Regions from separate parts of the Aquibium oceanicum genome, predicted to be linked through region 1. Evidence: predicted binding sites of a transcription regulator. Region 1 holds the regulator's gene; each other region holds the start of a gene.
The links. Region 1 encodes LexA, which represses DNA repair genes until DNA is damaged. Its sites were predicted from a motif close to TGTTCNNNNTGTGTTCNG; they were not measured.
Positions count from the first base shown of each region.

Region 2: the regulator LexA is predicted to act here: its motif matches at 3,780-3,797, upstream of recA (recombinase RecA).
Region 3: the regulator LexA is predicted to act here: its motif matches at 2,607-2,624, upstream of BSQ44_RS05250 (YifB family Mg chelatase-like AAA ATPase).

Region 1 is NZ_CP018171.1:3,010,876-3,017,492, reverse strand. It holds gene gltX (glutamate--tRNA ligase) at 1-772, opposite strand, end outside; gene BSQ44_RS14710 (ComEC/Rec2 family competence protein) at 852-3,278, shown strand; gene lexA (transcriptional repressor LexA) at 3,332-4,042, opposite strand; gene BSQ44_RS14700 (OmpA family protein) at 4,345-4,869, opposite strand; gene BSQ44_RS14695 (L,D-transpeptidase) at 4,876-5,526, opposite strand; gene BSQ44_RS14690 (gamma-butyrobetaine hydroxylase family protein) at 5,659-6,015, shown strand; gene BSQ44_RS14685 (DUF1801 domain-containing protein) at 6,020-6,430, opposite strand; gene BSQ44_RS14680 (hypothetical protein) at 6,554-6,617, opposite strand, start outside.
Region 2 is NZ_CP018171.1:3,540,552-3,547,168, reverse strand. It holds gene BSQ44_RS17375 (L-fucose/L-arabinose isomerase family protein) at 1-576, shown strand, start outside; gene BSQ44_RS17370 (Gfo/Idh/MocA family protein) at 587-1,669, shown strand; gene BSQ44_RS17365 (pseudouridine-5'-phosphate glycosidase) at 1,706-2,626, opposite strand; gene BSQ44_RS17360 (carbohydrate kinase family protein) at 2,634-3,581, opposite strand; gene recA (recombinase RecA) at 3,855-4,940, shown strand; gene alaS (alanine--tRNA ligase) at 5,129-6,617, shown strand, end outside.
Region 3 is NZ_CP018171.1:1,046,219-1,052,835, forward strand. It holds gene gshB (glutathione synthase) at 1-757, shown strand, start outside; gene BSQ44_RS05245 (mechanosensitive ion channel family protein) at 875-2,560, shown strand; gene BSQ44_RS05250 (YifB family Mg chelatase-like AAA ATPase) at 2,716-4,254, shown strand; gene BSQ44_RS05255 (transglutaminase-like cysteine peptidase) at 4,478-5,065, opposite strand; gene arfB (alternative ribosome rescue aminoacyl-tRNA hydrolase ArfB) at 5,373-5,810, opposite strand; gene BSQ44_RS05265 (nitroreductase family protein) at 5,807-6,475, opposite strand; gene BSQ44_RS05270 (phosphoenolpyruvate carboxykinase) at 6,615-6,617, opposite strand, start outside.

The DNA of each region.
Region 1 (6,617 bases):
AGCCCATGGCCCGGTAGGCCTCGACGCCGAGCGCTCCGTGCCGCTTCGACAGCTTCGCGCCGTCCGCTCCGTGGATGAGCGGAATGTGGGCCATCACCGGTACGTCCCAATCCATCGCCTGATAGATGATCGTCTGACGCGCAGCATTGGTCAGATGATCGTCGCCGCGGATGATGTGTGTGACGCCCATGTCATGATCGTCGACCACGACGGCGTGCATGTAGGTCGGGTTGCCGTCCGAGCGCAGAATGATGAAGTCGTCGAGGTCCTTGTTGGGAAAACGGACGTCGCCCTGCACCTTGTCGTGCACGACGGTCTCGCCTTCTTGGGGCGCCTTGATGCGGATGACCGGCCTGACGCCGGCCGGCGCCTCGGCCGAATCGCGGTCGCGCCAGCGGCCGTCGTAGCGGGGAGGGCGTCCTTCTGCGCGCGCCTTCTCGCGCATTTCCTCCAGTTCGGCCTGGGACGCATAGCAGCGATAGGCCTTGCCGCGCCGGACGAGTTCCTCGCCGATCTCTCGATGGCGCTCGGCGCGCGCGAATTGCGAGACGGGTTCGCCGTCCCAGGCGAGGCCGAGCCAGGAAAGACCGTCGAGGATCGCCGCGGTCGCCGCTTCGGTCGAGCGCTCGCGATCAGTGTCCTCGATCCGCAGCAGCATCTTGCCGCCCGTGTGCCGGGAGAAGAGCCAGTTGAAGAGCGCGGTGCGCGCGCCGCCGATGTGGAGGTAACCGGTGGGGGACGGCGCGAAGCGCGTGACGACGGGTGCGGGCATCGGATTCCGGAGGCTTTGCGTGCTGGGCGCCTTGGCGCCACTGCGCGGGTGATTTCGGGTCGCGTTCATGTAGCATAGGATGATCGGGGTGCAAGCCGTCGGGCTTGCCGGGGCTTTCGGGAACCGGCTTTCGGACGGCAGTGACGGGGTCGCGATGGCGACGATCGACGAACCGGATCCGGACGAAAGGGGGATGCTGCCCGTGCCGGGCATGCTCTTGCCGGCAGGCGTGCACCGTGGGCAAGCAGACGCGGAAGGGAGCGCGGCATACCGTCCGGGCACGAGGCGGGAGCGGGCGTTTGCTGCCGTCCAAGCAGCGCTGGCGGAGGCCCTCGCTGCCGAGCGCGACCGGGGGACGGCCTTCCTGTTCCTCCCGGTCATCCTGTGCGCGGGCGCGGCGTTCTACTGGGCGCTGCCCCTGGAGCCGTCGTTTCCCATCGTCGCCGCCGGCATCGGGTCGGCCGTGCTTGCGCGCGCCTTCTTCCGGCGCGCGGGCCTCGGCCGGGTCGTATCGACGATCCTCATCGTCTCCATGCTAGGCGTGCTCGCAGGCAAGCTGGAGACGTGGCGGGCCGGCACCAAGATGCTCGGTTCTGAGATCCCGACGCTCGTGACCGGTCGGGTGGTGACGGTCGAACGACAGGCGAGCGGTCGGGTGCGGCTGACGATCGACGTTCATTCCACCGACCGGCCGGTGCTCCGCCATGCGCCCGACCGGGTGCGGCTTTCCGCGCGGTCCTTGCCGCCCGAAATCCATGCCGGAAACGGCGTTTCGGGTTATGCACGGCTCTTTCCGCCTTCGGGCCCCGCGCGTCCATTCGGCTACGACTTCGCCTTCGAGAGTTATATGGATGGCATCGGCGCGACCGGGTTCTTCCTTTCCGATCCCAGACCCTCGCGGCTCGACGCCGAAGCTGGCTGGCGCGCCGCACTCTCGGCCCGGATCGCGGACATGCGCCAGGCGATCGCGGGCCGCATCACCAGCCGGATCGAAGGACCGGAGGGACAGATCGCGACGGCGCTTATCGCCGGGACGCGCGCCGGCATTCCCGAGGAGATCAACGAGGCGCTGCGCAAGACCGGCCTCGCGCACGTCCTTTCGATCTCGGGTCTCCACATGGCGCTCGTCGCCGGCACGGTCATGTTCGGACTGCGCTTCGTCTTCGCGCTGTTTCCCGGCTTCGCCTCTCGCTTGCCCGTGAAGAAGTATGCGGCGGCCGTCGCGTTGCTGGCCGCGTCCTATTACCTGCTGATTTCCGGAGCGGCGGTCGCGGCGCAGCGCAGCTTCGTCATGATCGCCGTGATGCTGGTGGCGCTGCTCTTCGACCGGTCGGCGATCACGATGCGCAATCTCGCCATCTCGGCGCTCGTCGTCATTGCGATAGCGCCGCATGAGGTGGTCGGGCCGAGCTTCCAGATGTCGTTCGCCGCCACGGCTGCGCTCATCGCGGCCTATGCCTGGTGGTCGGAGCGTCGGCTGAACGGTTTCACGGGCGGACAGCCGCGGCAACGCTCGCTGGTCGGAGGCGGCTTTCGGCTTCTGCTTCTCTATTGCGCCGGAATTGCGATGACCTCGCTGGTGGCGGGGACGGCAACGGCGCTGTACGGCGTCTGGCACTTCCACCGCATGGCGCCACTCGGCCTCCTCGCCAACCTCGGCGCGATGCCCGTCGTATCCTTCGTCATCATGCCCTCGGCGGTTCTCGCTGGCATCCTTATGCCGTTCGGCCTCGAAGGCTTCGCGCTCGACATCATGGGGTGGGGCATCGGGATCATGGTCTCGATCGCGGGATGGCTCGCCGAACGCACGCCTTTCGATGCCGTGGGCACGATCCCGCTATCGGCGGTGCTGTCGATGACCATTGCTCTCGTCCTCTTGACTGTCCTTTCGACCTGGCTTCGTCTCGCCGCCGTTCCGTTGCTCGTTGCCGGTATAGTGCTCATCGCGACGCGGGATCTCCCGAACCTCCTGCTCTCGGAGGAGGGAGACTTGATCGCCATGCGGACGGAGGCCGGGGAACTGGCGGTCAACAAGAGGCGACCCAACCGCTTCGTCACTGGCATCTGGATGGACGCGGCGATGACGCACGGTGTTGCTGTGCCGGTCGTCAGCGCCGAACCGCTGACCGCCGCCATGCTGGACGGGCTGGTCCCCGGAGCTTTCGCTTGCGACGAGACAAGTTGCATCGCGCGACACGGCGGCGGTGCGATCGTGGCGTTCGTTTCCGCGGAGGGGAACGCGCGCCAATTCTGCGATTTTGCCGACGTCCTCGTTATTGACGATGCCACGGCGGTTAACCCGTGCGACCCGGCGAAGTTGCTCGTGGTCACCAAGCGCGACCTTGCGCGGCGCGGCAGCGCCGAAATCCGCTTCGCCGGGGCAGGGCAGGGAAGGCCTGCGGAGATACGGTTCGCCGTCCGGGAACCCTACAGGCCCTGGCACGAGCATCGGCGTTGGTCCCGCGAAGCCCGCGGAATGCCGCCCTACAAGCGCGATGCGGACTGATTGCGCAGGGTAAGCATCAGGCGGCGTATGCGAACGCCGAAGACGTCTGGCGTTTAGTAGCGCCGGATCAGACCGACGAGACGGCCTTGGACCTTCACCCGGTCCGGCCCGAAGATGCGCGTCTCGTAGGCTGGATTGGCCGCTTCGAGCGCGATCGAGGCGCCCTTGCGGCGGAACCGCTTGAGGGTGGCTTCCTCGTCGTCGACCAGGGCCACGACGATCTCGCCCGGACTGGCGGTGGAGGTGCTGCGGATCACGACGGTGTCGCCGTCGAGTATGCCCGCTTCGATCATGGAATCGCCGCGGACCTCGAGCGCGAAATGTTCGCCGCCGGAGAGCATGTCGGGCGGCACCGCGACCGAATGCGTCTGGTGCTGGATGGCGTCGATCGGCACACCGGCGGCGATCCGGCCCATGACGGGGATGGAGATGCCGGCCGCGTCGTCGTTGCTCGCCTGGCGCGCGGGCGCCGGATCGGGGCGCTTTCCGAGGCTGCCCTCGATGACGCTCGGGGAGAACTTGCGCGGTCCACCCAGCCCCGGCGCGATGGAATCGGGCAGCCGGATGACCTCCAGCGCGCGGGCCCGGTTGGGCAGCCGCCGGATGAAGCCGCGCTCCTCGAGCGCTGTTATCAGGCGATGGATGCCCGATTTAGACGCCAGGTCGAGCGCCTCCTTCATCTCGTCGAAGGACGGAGGAATACCGGATTCCTTCAGCCGCTCATGGATGAAGAGCAGGAGTTCGTGTTGCTTGCGCGTGAGCATATTGGCACCCCTCAGGGAATCGAACGCCTAAAAACAAAACCGGAACAAACCTATCTGTTCCATTCTTGTTCCGCAATAGTTTTAATTCGAGTAAACAGTCCGGCGTCGCCGAGCTGGAAGCCAGTTGACGCTGGCGGGGCCGAAATACGCCAACCGGTGCCGAGGGTGCGGTACGGCTGATCGGCGACGGCGAAACAGCCCGGCGCCGCAATGGGGGCGTGTCTATCCGCTTGTGGCGAACACGAAAGCCGGCTGGAAGGCGCCGATCGCGATCAAGCGGTTGCAGCGCGAAGGCGACGCGCTCAGGCGGCGCCGTCCTTCTCCTCGCGAAGGTTGGATATGACGCGGCGGTTCTGCACCTTGCAGGCGGTGTCGGCGCAGTCGCGAACCACGCGCTCCTTCCCGTATCCCTTGGCCCACATGCGGTCGCGGGCGACGCCGGCGGCGGCGAGGTAGTTCATCACTGCCTCGGCGCGGCGGCGCGACAGCTCCACCATGGCCGCATCGCCGCCGGGGTCGTCGGCGAACCCCTGTAGCTTGACCAGCCATTGCGGATGCTTCTGCAGCCAGGCGGCCTGGTTGTCGAGCGTCACCCTGGCGGTCTGGTCGAGTTCGGCCGATCCTTGCGCGAAGTAGGTCCGGCGGCCGACGTTGAGGATAAAATCCTCCTCGCTGCCCGGCTGGACGTTGGCGAAGCCGGCGGCCGGCGCGTTGGTGACGTCGGGCACCGGCGGTTCAAGCGTGGCCGTGGTGGAGGTGCAGCCGGCCAGCAGAGCGAACGCGAGCGCGGCGAAGAGCCGGCGCCTCATTCCGAAGAAAAGGGTCATGTCGGTTCAGCTCTTCTTCGGCGCGTTGTCGGCGATATGCGGCAGGACCTGGACCGCGGTGCCGACCGGGCAGCGCTGGTAGAGGTCCATCACGTCCTCGTTGAACATGCGGATACAGCCGGACGAGACGTCCTTGCCGATGCTCCATGGCTCGACGGTACCGTGGAAGCGGTAGCCCGTGTCGGCCCCGTCGCGATGGAGGTAGAGCGCGCGCGGGCCGAGCGGATTGTCCGGCGCGCCGCCCTCGATGAACTGCGGCAGGCCGGGCTTGCGCTCGTGCATCTCCGGCGGCGGGGTCCAGCGCGGCCACAGCGCCTTGCGCGCCACGTTGGCGCGCCCGTACCATTTGAAGCCCTCCTTGCCGACGCCGACGCCATAGCGCACCGCCGTCTGGTTCTCGACGATCAGATAGAGGAAATGGTGCTGGGTATCGACGACCACCGTGCCCGCCGGTTCGGCGGAAAAGTACTTGACGATCTGCTTGTGCCAGATCGGATCGATGACATCGAAATTGGTGCGCTTCCAGCTGACGCCATTGTCGATGCCGGTGCCGGCGTACCAGGATTTCTTCGCGGCAGCCCGGGCCGGAACGCCCATCGCCGTCGTCGCCGCCAGCGCCAGTCCGCCTGCCAGCAAGTCACGCCGCGTCACATTCATCTCGATCCCCTCCGACGATCACCCTGCGGAAGCTTATAGAATCGATTCTGTAACCTTCCAATGTCGAAGTTGCGGGTAAGCCGCTACGATGGGGCCTTCCGGAACGTTGCCCGCAGTGCTTATAGGGGACCCATGAACGCACCGAAGGAACTGAGGGTCTCGAAGGATCGCCGCCTGCTGACGGTGAGCTTCCCCGACCATGCGCCGATCGAGCTTGCCGCCGAGATGCTGCGGGTGCTCTCGCCATCGGCCGAGGTGCAGGGCCATTCGCCCGACCAGCGCGTGACTGTACCCGGCAAGCGCGACGTGGCGATCCGCAAGCTGGAGCCGGTCGGCAATTACGCGGTCAGGATCGGCTTCGACGACGGCCACGACACCGGCATCTTCACTTGGTCCTATCTTCACCAGCTCGGCCACGAGAAGGAGGCGCGCTGGCAGGCCTACCTCGACGAACTCGCCGAGAAGCGGCTGAGCCGCGATCCCCGCTGAGGCGTCACTTCTTCTTCCGTGCCTTCTCCGACACGTTCCGGGCGACCGCCGCACGGATCAGTGCGCCGAAGGCGTCCGCGTCCACCGTATCGCCCTCGAAGAGATCGATGGCTCTGCGCGCATTGCCTTCGAGGCTGGCGTTGAAGAGGCCGGACGGGTCGTCGAGCGCAGCGCCATTGGCAAACGTCAGCTTCACCTTGTCCTTGTAGGTCTCGCCCGTGCACACGATGCCGTCATGCTCCCAGACCGGCACGCCGGAGGGGTTCGTCGGCTTCACCCACTTCACCGTCTCGACCATGGCGGGATCGGCCTGGCGGATGAGTTGCCGGACGCGGGTGAGCGTCTGGCCGCGCCAGCCACCCAGTTCTGATATCTTCGCGTCGATAAGCCGGTCGGGCGTGATGTCGTGGTCCATGGAGTTGCCATTCGTCTCTATGAAGCCAGTTCTGCCCGTCGGGCGACGGGCAATGTCGAGGAGCACGGCGGACGATTTACAGGGCGACGGTGTCGGACGGCTCTGCGGCGCGGCAAAACGCGTTCAGCGCCTCCTGGATCCGTTGCGATCGCCGAAGCCGATCTCGTAGGACACGCTGCCCGAGATG
Region 2 (6,617 bases), 530 kb from region 1:
ATCCGCTGCTGGCCCGAGACTTTCACCGAGTACGGCGGGGCGGTCTGCGGACCCGTCTCCATGATGGGCGAGGGGCGGGTGCCCTGCGCCTGCGAGGCCGACGTCTACGGCGCGCTGTCCGCGCTGCTCCTCCAGAAGGTCGCCGACGCGCCGGCCTTCCTGACCGACCTCGTGGACCTCGAAGCCGGCGACGATACCGGCGTCGTATGGCATTGCGGCCAGGCGCCGGTCTCCATGGCCGATCCGGACGCGGCGCCGCAGGCGACGATCCACACCAACCGCAAGATGCCGCTGCTCTACGAATTTCCGCTGAAGCCCGGCCGCGTCACCTTTTTCCGCATCAGCCAGGCGCGCGGTCGCACCGTCGCTGTCATCGGTGGCGGCGAGATGCTGAAACGGCCGATGGCCTTCACTGGCACGTCGGGCGTCGTCCGCTTCGACACCCCCGCAGAAAATCTGCTCGACCGCATCATGGGCGCGGCGCTCGAGCACCATCTGGCGCTCGCCTACGGAGACCACCGCGATGCTCTCGGAGCCGCAGCAAAGTCCCTCGGAATCCCCGTTCTCGATCTCTGACGTGAGGCCCATGACGATCCGCTACGGCATCATCGGTTCGGGCATGATGGGGCGCGAGCACATGTGCAACATCGGCCTGCTCGACGGCGCGGAGATAACTGCGATCGCCGATCCCTTTTCCCAGAGCCGGGAACTCGCGGCCGGGCCGGGGCACGAGCGCTGCGCCGTCTTTCCCGGCCATCGCGAACTCCTGGCCGCCGATTGCTGCGACGTGCTGGTGATTGCCAGCCCCAACGACACCCATGCCGCGATCCTGCGGGACGTGCTGCCCTCGAACAAGCCGATCCTGGTCGAAAAGCCGCTCTGCGCCACCGTGGAGGATTGCCGCGAGGTGCTGCGGCTGGCGGAGCGGCGGGCAGCACCCGTATGGGTCGCGATGGAATACCGCTACATGCCGCCGGTCGAGCGCCTGCGCCACGAACTTGCGGCCGGGACCGCCGGTCGGCTGCGCATGATCTCGATCCGCGAGCATCGCTTTCCGTTCCTGCACAAGGTCGACGACTGGAACCGCTTTTCGGCCCGCACCGGCGGCACGCTGGTGGAAAAATGCTGCCACTTCTTCGACCTGATGCGCCTTCTGGCTGAGGCCGAGGCCGTGCGTGTCTACGCCTCGGGTGCGATGGACGTGAATTTCCTCGACGAACGATACGACGGCCGCACCCCCGACGTGCTGGATAATGCCTTCGTGATCGTCGACTTCGACAACGGCGTGCGCGCCATGCTCGATCTGTGCATGTTTGCCGAGGGCTCGTACTGGCAGGAGCAGATCGCCGCCACCGGTGACAAGGCGCGCATCGAGGCGTTCGTGCCGGGGCCTGCCCGCTTCTCCCCCGAGGAACGCGAGCGCGCCTCCGAGATCGTGATCTCGCCGCGGGCGACCAAGCTGCCCGTGCGCGAGGAGATCCATGTCGAGGAGCGCATCCTGGCGGCGGGAGACCACCATGGTTCGACCTTCTTCCAGCACCAGAAGTTCCTGAACCTCGTGCGTCATGGCGGACAGCCGGAAGTGTCGCTCGACGACGGTTTGAGGGCCGTCATGATCGGCGCTGCGGCGGAGGAGAGCGCCCGCACCGGCCAGGCGATGGAACTTTAGTCCAGTGATCTGCGGCGGGTTTCCGCCCGGACCGAATCAGGCCAAGGCGGTGGCGATGCGGGCGGCGAGCCGCGCGTTGTTCTCGACCAGCGCGATGTTGGTGACCACGCTGCGGCCGTCCGTCAATTCAAGGATACGGCCGAGAAGATAGGGCGTAACTTCCTTGCCCGAGACGCCCTTCGCCGCCGCATCCGCCTGCGCGGCGGCGATGAAGCCCGCCATCTCCGCTTCCGGGATTTCGGCCTCTGCCGGCACCGGGTTGGCGATCAGCATGCCGCCGCCGATCCCAAGATCCCGCCGCGCCGACTGGAAGCGGGCGATGGCCTGCGGGGTGTCGAGGCGCAGCGGCGCGCGGAACCGGGACCGGCTGGACCAGAACGCCGGCATTACGTCCGTGCCGTAGCCGACGACCGGAACGCCTTTCGTTTCCAGTACTTCCAGCGTCTTTTCGATGTCGAGAATCGCCTTGGCGCCGGCTGAGACGACGATGACGGGCGTGCGGGCGAGTTCGTCGAGATCGGCCGAAACGTCGAAGGTGGTCTCCGCCCCCTTGTGGACGCCACCGATGCCGCCGGTGGCGAACACCTCGATGCCGGAGAGCGCCGCCGCGATCATCGTGGCGGCGACGGTCGTGCCGCCGGTGCGCCGCTCCGCGATTGCATAGGCGAGATCGGCCCGCGACAGCTTCAGCGCGCCGGCTTCCTTCGCCAGCGCCTCGCGTTCTCCGTCGGACAGGCCGATCTTCAGACGGCCCTCGATGACCGCGATCGTCGCCGGCACCGCGCCTTCCTCGCGCACGATCTCCTCCACGCGCGCGGCCATGGCGGCATTCTGCGGATAGGGCATGCCGTGGGTGATGATGGTGCTTTCCAGCGCCACGACGGGCTTCCGGTCGCGCAATGCTGCCGCGACGGGTTCGAAGATGTCCAGGTGGGGCCGTGCCGATTCCGGTGTCATGCGCGTCTCATGCCATCGCCTGCATCTCGGGAACAAGGGCGAGCGCGTCGGAAAAGGCGGGTTCGGAATGGTCCGGCACGGACTGAGCGGATTCGATGCAAAGCTTCGCTGCCGCGAGCCCGTGGCGCACTGCCTCGGGGAAGGGGACGCCCGACAGCATGGCCAGGATCGCCGTTCCGGCCAGCGCGTCGCCTGCGCCGGTCACGTCGACGATCCGCTCGGGTTCGGGCGGATCGATCGCATGGATGCGCTCGCCCTCGAACGCGACGATCGCGCCGGCGCCGGCGGTGACGACGGCGCGTTCGAGCCCGGCTTTGCGCAGTTCGGCCACCATCGTCTCGGCGCGCGCGTCCGCCCGCCCGTCGGTCAGCGATGCGGCCTCGCGCCGGTTGAGAAACAGGCAGGTCAGCGCCGGCAACACCGGCCGCAGCCGCACCACCTTGGCCGGTGAAATGGCGATGGCGAAGAGCGGCTTGTCCGCGGCCGCATCCGCGAGCTTTGCCAGCGCCGGTTCGGGAAGGTTGGCGTCGCACAGGATTGCTCCGGCCCGGCCGATCGCGTCCCGCGCCTTGCTGCGCGTCAGCTGCCGCGGAAACGCCATCTCGTAGAGCGCCATGTCGGCGAGCCCCGCCAAAAGTTCGCCTTCGCGATCCAGAAGCGCGGTGTAGCTCGGCGTCGAGCGGTCGAGGAAGACCGACGAGAGATCTTCGATCCCGGCCTCGGCGATCGCCCGCGCAACGGCTTCGCCCGCGCCGTCGCCGCCGCGCACCGAAAGCAGCGAGGCCCGCGCCCCGCGGCGCACGACGTTGCGCAGCGCGTTGAAGACGCCGCCGCCGACCTCCTCGCGCATGGTGCCGGGATTGGAGGCGCCGGGCACGAAGGTGCCGGACACCTGGCCGCGCCGGTCGACATGCGCGCCGCCGATCCCCAGCAGGTGGATGTCACCCGGCGTCATGCGAGCTCGCCTCCGAAGGTCCCGGGATACCCCGCAGGGCTGGCACTCCATCCGCCGCCGCGGCGAATCGCCGGCCGCATGTCCGCCCGGCCGATGTGCGAGCGGAGCGAGACCATCCCGAGGCAGAGGGATGAGAACATTCGACGAACTTGTCGCGTATCATGTTGATTTCACTAGGATGACCGGGACTTGCGGAAACGGAACAAAACATGTACAAATAAATCCGTCCAGCGAAGCGCCCGGACTTCATTGACGATCAAGGGGTAATGTATCATGGCTCAGAACTCATTGCGGCTGGTTGAGGACAATTCGGTGGACAAATCCAAGGCTCTGGACGCGGCGTTGTCCCAGATCGAGCGCGCGTTCGGCAAGGGCTCGATCATGCGGCTCGGCCGCAACGAGCAAGTCGTCGAGATCGAGACGATCTCGACCGGCTCGCTCGGCCTGGACATCGCGCTCGGCGTGGGTGGCCTGCCCAGGGGGCGCATCATCGAGATCTACGGTCCCGAAAGCTCGGGCAAGACGACGCTGGCGCTGCACACGGTCGCCGAGGCGCAGAAGAAGGGCGGCATCTGCGCCTTCGTGGATGCCGAGCATGCTCTCGATCCGGTCTACGCCCGCAAGCTTGGCGTCGATCTGGAAAACCTCCTGATCTCGCAGCCGGACACCGGCGAGCAGGCGCTAGAGATCTGCGACACCCTGGTCCGCTCCGGCGCCATTGACGTGCTGGTGGTCGATTCGGTCGCGGCGCTGACGCCCCGCGCCGAGATCGAGGGCGAGATGGGCGATTCGCTGCCCGGCCTGCAGGCGCGGCTGATGAGCCAGGCGCTGCGCAAGCTGACAGCGTCGATTTCGCGTTCGAACACCATGGTCGTCTTCATCAACCAGATCCGCATGAAGATCGGCGTCATGTTCGGCTCGCCCGAGACCACCACGGGCGGCAACGCGCTCAAGTTCTACGCCTCCGTGCGCCTCGACATCCGCCGCATCGGCTCGGTCAAGGAGCGCGACGAGGTCACCGGCAACCAGACCCGCGTCAAGGTGGTGAAGAACAAGCTCGCGCCGCCCTTCAAGCAGGTCGAGTTCGACATCATGTACGGGGAGGGCGTTTCCAAGACCGGCGAGCTCGTCGATCTCGGCGTGAAGTCGGGCATCGTTGAAAAGTCTGGCGCCTGGTTCTCCTACAATTCCCAGCGTCTCGGCCAGGGCCGCGAGAACGCCAAGCAGTTCCTGCGCGACAATCCCGAGGCGGCGCGCGAGATCGAGATGGCGCTGCGCCAGAACGCCGGGCTGATCGCGGAAAAATTCCTCGACCATGGCCCCGAGGAAGAGGATGGCGGCGAGGCAGCCGAGATGTAGGCTCCCGAGCCGATCGGATTGTCATGTCGATTGCCGCCGGCCTCGCTCCGGCGGTTTTCGCATCCACTGACGGGATCGGCGCGGAACGTCGACCTGCGCCGGTGTTTTCTGGACACTGACCCGGCCAGTGGATAAGAAGCCGTTCGGTTTGCCCGGACGTCTCCGGGCGTCTCTGGAAGGCATTTCGAATGAGCGGCGTCAACGCGATACGGTCGGCATTTCTCGACTATTTCAGGAAGAACGGTCACGAGGTCGTCGCCTCGAGCCCGCTCGTCCCGCGCAACGATCCGACCCTGATGTTCACCAATGCCGGGATGGTGCAGTTCAAGAACGTCTTCACAGGCGTCGAGCAGCGGCCCTATTCGCGCGCGGTGACCTCGCAGAAATGCGTGCGCGCCGGCGGCAAGCACAACGACCTCGACAATGTCGGCTACACCGCGCGCCACCACACCTTCTTCGAGATGCTCGGCAACTTCTCGTTCGGTGACTATTTCAAGGATCGCGCGATCGAACTCGCCTGGAACCTGATCACCAGGGAGTTCGGGCTCGACGCGAAGCGGCTCCTGGTCACCGTCTACCATACCGACGACGAAGCAGCTTCGCTGTGGAAAAGGATCGCGGGTCTGGGCGACGACCGCATCATCCGCATCCCGACTTCGGACAATTTCTGGGCCATGGGCGATACGGGTCCGTGCGGTCCGTGCTCGGAAATCTTCTACGATCACGGCGAGGGCATCCCCGGCGGGCCTCCCGGAAGCCCCGACGAGGACGGCGACCGCTTTATCGAGATCTGGAACCTCGTCTTCATGCAGTACGAGCAGGTGACGAAGGAGGAGCGCGTCGGCCTGCCGCGGCCGTCCATCGACACCGGCATGGGGCTGGAGCGCATTGCGGCGGTTCTCCAGGGCGAGCACGACAATTACGACATCGACCTGTTCAAGGCGCTGATCCGGGCCTCCGTCGAGGCGACCGGCGTTCCCGCCGAAGGCAAGACCCGGGCGAGCCACCGGGTGATCGCTGACCATCTGCGCGCCTCGAGCTTCCTCATCGCGGACGGCGTCCTGCCGTCCAACGAGGGGCGCGGCTACGTGCTTCGCCGCATCATGCGGCGTGCCATGCGCCACGCGCAGCTGCTCGGCGCGACCGAGCCGCTGATGTGGCGGCTGGTGCCCGCGCTCGTGCGCGAGATGGGGCAGGCCTACCCTGAGCTGGTGCGCGGCCAGGCGCTGATTACCGAGACCCTGCAGCTCGAGGAGAAGCGCTTTCGTACCACCCTGACGCGCGGCCTAGGCCTCCTGACCGACGCGACCGAAAACATGGGCGAGGGTGCCCGGCTCGACGGCGAGACGGCGTTCAAGCTCTACGACACATACGGGTTCCCGCTCGACCTGACGCAGGACGCGCTGCGCCAGCGCGGCATCTCGGTCGACGTGGAAGGCTTCAACGCCGCCATGGACCGCCAGAAGGCGGAAGCGCGCGCGAGCTGGGCCGGCTCCGGCGAGGCGGCGGCCGAGACCGTCTGGTTCGGCGTCAAGGACAAGGCGGGACCGACGGAGTTCCTCGGCTACGACACCGAGAGCGCTGAAGGCGTCATCGCTGCGCTGGTGAAGGACGGCGCAGTGGTGGAGAGCGCCGGCGAGGGCGACGAGATCGGCATCGTGGTCAACCAGACGCCCT
Region 3 (6,617 bases), 2.0 Mb from region 1:
CGTCAAGGGCGATCACTACGCGCTCGGCGAACCGCAGCGCCTCGATCTGTCGGAGATTGACGTGGTGCTCCTGCGGCAGGACCCGCCCTTCGACATGAACTACATCACAACCACCCACATCCTGGAGCGCATCCATCCGAAGACGCTCGTGGTCAACGACCCCGCCTGGGTGCGCAACAGCCCGGAGAAGATCTTCGTTACCGAATTCCCCGACCTGATGCCCGAGACGCTGATCACCAAGGATGCCGCCGAGGTCGCCGCCTTCCGCAAGGAGTTCGGCGACATCATCGTCAAGCCGCTCTACGGCAATGGCGGCGCCGGTATCTTCCATCTGCACGAGGCGGACCGCAACCTCGCCTCCCTGCTCGAGATGTTCGGCCAGATGTTCCGCGAGCCCTACATCGTGCAGCGATACCTCAAGGAAGTGCGCAAGGGCGACAAGCGCATCATCCTGATCGACGGCGAGCCCGTCGGCGCCATCAACCGCGTGCCCGCCGAGCATGACTCGCGCTCGAATATGCATGTCGGCGGCCGTGCCGAGGCGACGGAACTGACCGACCGCGAACGCGAGATCTGCGCCCGCATCGGTCCCTCGCTGCGCGAGCGCGGCTTCATCCTCGTCGGCATCGACGTCATCGGCGACTACCTGACCGAGATCAACGTCACCTCGCCCACCGGCGTGCGCGAAGTGCAGCGTTTCGGCGGCGCCGACATCGCGGCGCTGTTCTGGGATTCCGTGGAAGCGAAGGTGAAGTAGCAACCCTGCCGTGCCGCTTCCCGGTGGTCGAACCCCGCCCGTGAACTATGTCCAGTCCTAGCCGCCGGCTCCGGCCGACGGCCGCGGATACGGACGAACGGAGCGGGGACGGCAGGTATGAAGGCATTTTCAAGCGCATTTTTGATCGCGGTGGCGATCGTCGTCGGATTGCTTGCCGGCACGACATTCGCGCAGGACGGCGGCTCCTCCCGCTCGTGGTTCGAGGTCGATGCGCTGAACCGCGGCCTCGATCCGGCACCCGACCTCGCTCGGGAAACGCCCCAGGCAGCCGTCGAGACCTTCCTCCAGCGCACCGGCCTCGGTGATTTCGGCGCGGCCGCTCATCTGCTCGACCTCGAAAAGATCGATCCCGTCCGCCAGGCGGAGCGCGGGCCGCTCCTGGCGCGACAGCTCGCCGAGATCATCGACCGCAAGGTATGGATCGACTGGAACGAATTGCCCGACCGGCCCGACGGCCTCGACGTCAACGCGTCATCCAACGACGCGCTGGCCGGCGAGCCCCGGCGCTCGATCCGCATGGCGCTGATTCGTCTTGACGGCCGGCCGGTGCCGATCCGGCTCTCGCGCGTGAAACCGGCGGACGGCGACCCGGTCTGGCTGTTTTCGGCGCAGACCGTGGAGAACATACCCGCGCTGCATGCGCAGTACGGCGCGACGGCCTTCGAGGAGGGCCTGCCCGACTGGTCCCGGAAGCCCGCCCTCCTCGGTCTGGCGGCCTGGGAACTCATCGCGCTGCCCTTGCTCCTGGTGGCGTCCGCGCTGCTCGGCTACTTCCTCTTCCGTCTCGCGTCGGGCCTCGGCAAGCGCTATCGGCCGGGCGTGGCAGGCGAGATCGTCTCGGCCCTGGCGCTGCCGGTCGCGCTGATCGCCGCCGGCCTGCTCGCCTACACCGTGACCGGATCGCTGCTGGTCTTCTCGGTGTCGATCGATACCTTCATCACGCCGGTTCTCCTGTTCCTCCTGTTCGGCGGCGGCCTTCTCATCCTGGTCAGGGTCATCGACGTCGCGATCGAGCACAGCCTGACGCAGGACGTCTCCGAACTGGAGAAGCCCGAAAACGAATCCGTCCGCAGCTTCCAGACCAATCTCTCCGCCTTCCGCCGCATCGGTCTCGTCATCGCGCTGGTCTTGTTCGTCGGCCTCGTCTTCACCCAGATCAACCTCCTGGCCAAGACCGGCCTGGCGCTGGTCGGTTCGGCCGGCATCCTCACCCTCGTGCTCGCCTTCGCCGCCCGTTCCGCGCTCAGCAACATCATGGCCAGCCTGCAGATCGCGCTGTCGAAGGCGGCAACGATCGGCGATTCCGTGCTCTTCGAAGGCCAGTGGTCCTATGTCGAGAAGATCAACTTCACCTTCGTGCAGCTGAAGACCTGGGACAACCGAAGGCTGGTCGTGCCGGTGACCTACTTTGTCTCCGAACCCTTCGAGAACTGGACCAAGCGTGATCCCTCGCTGACCAAGGTCTTCGAACTGCGCCTCAACCACATGGCCGACGTCGACGTTCTGCGAGAGCGCTTCAAAGGGTTCGTCGAAGAAAACGACAAGGTCGTCGACAAGGACAGCTCGAAGGTTCTGGTCATCGGCCAGGACGCCACCGGCATGCTGGTGCGTTTCTATGCGACGGCCAAGGATCCGACGACCGCATGGTACATGCATTGCGAACTGCGCGAGGCGATGCTGAAGGCCACCACCGAGCTCGAGCTCGAAGCGCGTGAGGGACGCCGCTTCCTGCCCACGGAGCGCGAGGTGAAGGTTGAAAACCTCGCGGAAGCGGCGGAATAGGCTCGTTTGACACAAACATGCGCGCGTAGAACTTTCGCGAACGCATCGTTCCCGAAATGTTCTTGCCCTTACGTCAACCTTGTGTTTAGCTGTTGTGAACTCGCTCGGCGCGCATCACGCGCCGGCCTTCGGGCGCAGCCGGCAAGGGGACAAGGATGGTTTCACGCGTCAGCACCATCGCCTTCCAGGGCATAGAGGCCGTTCCCGTCGACGTGCAGGTGATGGTCGCGCCGGGCAAGATCGGCATGCACATCGTCGGCCTTCCGGACAAGGCGGTGGCCGAAAGCCGCGAGCGGGTCCAGGCGGCACTCCATGCTTCCGGCCTGTCGATGCCGCCAAAGAAAGTGACGGTCAATCTCGCCCCGGCCGACCTGCCGAAGGAGGGCAGCCACTACGATCTTCCGATCGCGCTCAGCCTCATGGCGGCGCTCGGCGCCATTCCCGGCGATGCGCTCGGCGAATTCGTGGTGCTCGGCGAACTGTCGCTCGACGGCACCATCGCGCCGGTCGCGGGCGCCCTGCCGGCCGCCATCGGCGCGAATGCGATGGGCAAGGGCCTGATCTGCCCGCATGCGTCGGGACCGGAAGCGGCCTGGGCGGGCGCCGATGTCGAGATCCTCGCGCCGCGCAGCCTGATCGCGGTGGCCAACCATTTCCGCGGGACGCAGGTCCTGTCGCGCCCGGAGGCAAGGATCAGGGAGCCGGCCACCAATCTTCCCGATCTCGCCGACATCAAGGGGCAGGAGAGCGCCAAACGCGCGCTCGAGGTTGCGGCGGCCGGCGGCCACAATCTCCTGATGAGCGGCCCGCCCGGCTCGGGCAAGTCGATGCTGGCGCAGCGCCTTCCGTCGATCCTGCCGCCGCTGTCCCCGAAGGAACTGCTCGAGGTCTCCATGATCGCCTCGATCGCCGGCGAACTCTCCGGCGGAAAGCTGTCCGACCGGCGGCCGTTCCGCTCGCCGCACCATTCGGCGTCCATGGCGGCGATGGTCGGCGGCGGCTTGCGGGTCCGCCCGGGCGAGGCCTCGCTCGCCCACCACGGCGTGCTTTTCCTCGACGAATTGCCGGAGTTCGCCGCGCCGGTCCTGGATTCGCTACGCCAGCCGCTGGAGACCGGCGAATGCGTCATCGCGCGCGCCAACACCCGCGTCTCCTATCCCTCCCGCATCCAGCTCGTCGCGGCCATGAACCCGTGCCGGTGCGGCATGGCGGGCGAACCGGGATACCGCTGCGCCCGCGGCCCGCGCTGCCAGAGCGATTATCAGGCGCGCATCTCCGGACCGCTCCTCGACCGCATCGATCTGAGGATCGAAGTTCCCGCCGTCTCGGCGGCCGACCTCATCCGCCCCTCGCGTGCCGAGACCAGCACAGCCGTCGCCGCCCGTGTCGCCGCCGCGCGCATCATCCAGCGCGAGCGCTTCGCCGCGCGTGGCCTTCCCGGCGTCACCACCAATGCGCATTGCAGCCCCTCGTTGATCGAGGATATCGCCGCGCCGGATGCCGCCGGGCAGGCGCTTTTGCGCGATGCGAGCGAGAAGCTCGGTTTTTCCGCACGCGCCTATCACCGGGTCCTGAAGGTCGCCCGCACTCTGGCCGACCTCGATGGCGCGGAGACGGTCGGCCGCATCCACCTCGCCGAGGCGATCTCCTACCGCGTCGGCACGGAAGCCGCCGCCGCGCGTGCCGCTGCATAACTTATACGAGGAGATGTGATCCGCCCGCTGTCGGGGGCGGATACCTGACCGCCCGGGCCCGCGCGTCGGGTGCGACCGGCCTGATCTCAGGCACACCGGGCAATCTCGAAACGGCGAGTCGACATCCTGTACCGACCCGCGACCTGAGCGCTTCTGGGAAAAGTCGTAACGGACGTTACTGCGTGCCTGCGTCGTAGCGAGGGCCGTAAGTCGGCCCCGCCGGTCAGTTGCGGACCGAGCCCACCATCATGGTGTTGTCGTCGCGCAGGCTGACCCACCGCCCGGTATGCGTGCTCGCCTGGCGCTTGAGGAAGCGATATCCCGTCTGTTCCCAGGCCTTCACGGTGTCCGACAGATTGTCGAGAATGTAGTCGCCCTTGTCCGTGCGCACCGTCAGCACCGCGTGGCCTTCTCCGTCGCGCTTGCGCACCACGGTGATGAGCAGGTCCGACAACGGGATGCCGCCCTTGAAGAGCCGGCGGCGCTTTTCCAGCACGTAGTCCTCGCAATCTCCCACGCCGCTGGTCGGATAGGCCCAGACCTCGTCCTTGCCGAAGATGTCCTTGTCGGACATCGGCCTGATGGCGCTGTTGACCGCGATGTTTACCTTGGAAATCTTCGCCCAGAGCGTCTTGGTGAGGACGAGCGGCCCCTCGTCGGATCCGGCGATCGAGCATTCGGCCGGATTGGCTCTGCAGAACTCGTAGTGGCCGATCGGCTGTGAGGTCAGTCCTCCAGTGCCGATGGAGCCCGCCAGTGCGGCGCCGGTTGCGGTAAGGACGAATGCGATACCCGCACCCCCCAGTGACATTATCGCGCCCGAAAGCAGTTTGCTGAGACCCATCCGTCTCTGTTCCCCAAGCCGCCTTTGTCTTTTGTTAAGAAAACGTAAAGGGGGGTAGTGATTCGTGTCAATCGGGAAAATCCCGTGATCGGGGGGTATGGTTATCCGACGTAACATTCCGGCAACAGCTGCGTGCAATTGCGCCCTTCGCCGCCACGAGGCAACTTTCGTAAGACCGGGGATGCTTCCAGCCAGACGGGATCATTGCGTAAGTACCGGTATTATATAAGAATTTCCCCCGCTGCGTCGCTTGCGCTAAGACATCGCCGCGCGCTCAGTCGGGGTCGATTTTGCCGCGCATCTTCTTGATCGTGGCGCGGCCGGACTTGGCCTTGAGCCTTCGTTCGACCGAACCCTTCGAGGGTTTCGTCTTGCGCCGCGGCGGTGGCGGGGGTTCGGCGGCGCGCGTCAAAAGCGCGATCAGCCGCTGCCGCGCGTCCTCGCGGTTGCGCTCCTGCGTCCGGAACCGGCCGGCCTCGATCAGGATCGCGCCGTCCTTGGTCGCCCGCTGACCCGCCAGCTTCAGCGCGTTCTGGCGGACCCGTTCGGAGAGCCCCGCCGCGTTCGCCGCGTCGAAGCGCAACTGCACCGCCGTCGCTACCTTGTTGACGTTCTGGCCGCCCGGGCCGGAGGCGCGGATGAAGCTCTCCTCGAGGTCGCTCTCGAAGATCGTCGCGTCCGGCGCGATGACGATCGGATCGGTCCCGGTCATTCGCGCCAGACCAATACCTGCCCGGCCGGCTTGCGCGCGATGTCGGGCACCGTCGCGCGCTCGGCCGGATAGCCGGCGACCAGCAGGATCACCGCCTTCTCGTTCTCGGGCCGGCCGCAGATCTCGTTGAGGAAGCCCATGGGCGAGGGTGTGTGGGTCAGCGTCGCCAGTCCCGCGCCGTGCAGCGCCGCGATCAGGAATCCCGAGGCAATGCCGACGGATTCGGGCACGTAGTAGTGCTTGATGCGCCGCCCGTCCTCGGTGGTGCCGTAGCGCTGCGCGAAGATCGCGATCAGCCACGGCGCGGTTTCGAGGAAGGGCTTGTTCTCGTCGGTCCCGAGCGGCGCCAGCGCCTCCAGCCATTCCTCCGAGGCGCGGCCGGCATAGAAGCCGCGTTCCTCCTCCTCGGCCGCCTCACGGATGCGCCGCTTCGTCTGCGGATCGGAAATGCACACGAAGGTCCAGGGCTGCTGGTTCGCGCCGGAGGGCGCGGTCGCGGCCGTCATCACGCAGTCCTCGATCACCGCGCGCGGCACGGGCCGGTCGGAAAAGTCGCGCACCGTGCGGCGGCGGTTCATCAGCGCGCGAAAGGCGCTGGCGCGCCGCGCCGTCTCAGCCGCGTCGAGATGCTCGAAATCGAGCAGAACCTCGCTTTTCCTGTCCATCGCGCTCTCCCGGTGCATCCCACGCCCCGACGCCATCGGGCACGCGGACACCACGGCTTCGGTTTGCCCCGTCCCGCCAAAAAAGAAAAGACCCGGCCGAAGCCGGGTCCGTGTCGTGTCGCGGGTATCGCGGAAATGCCTA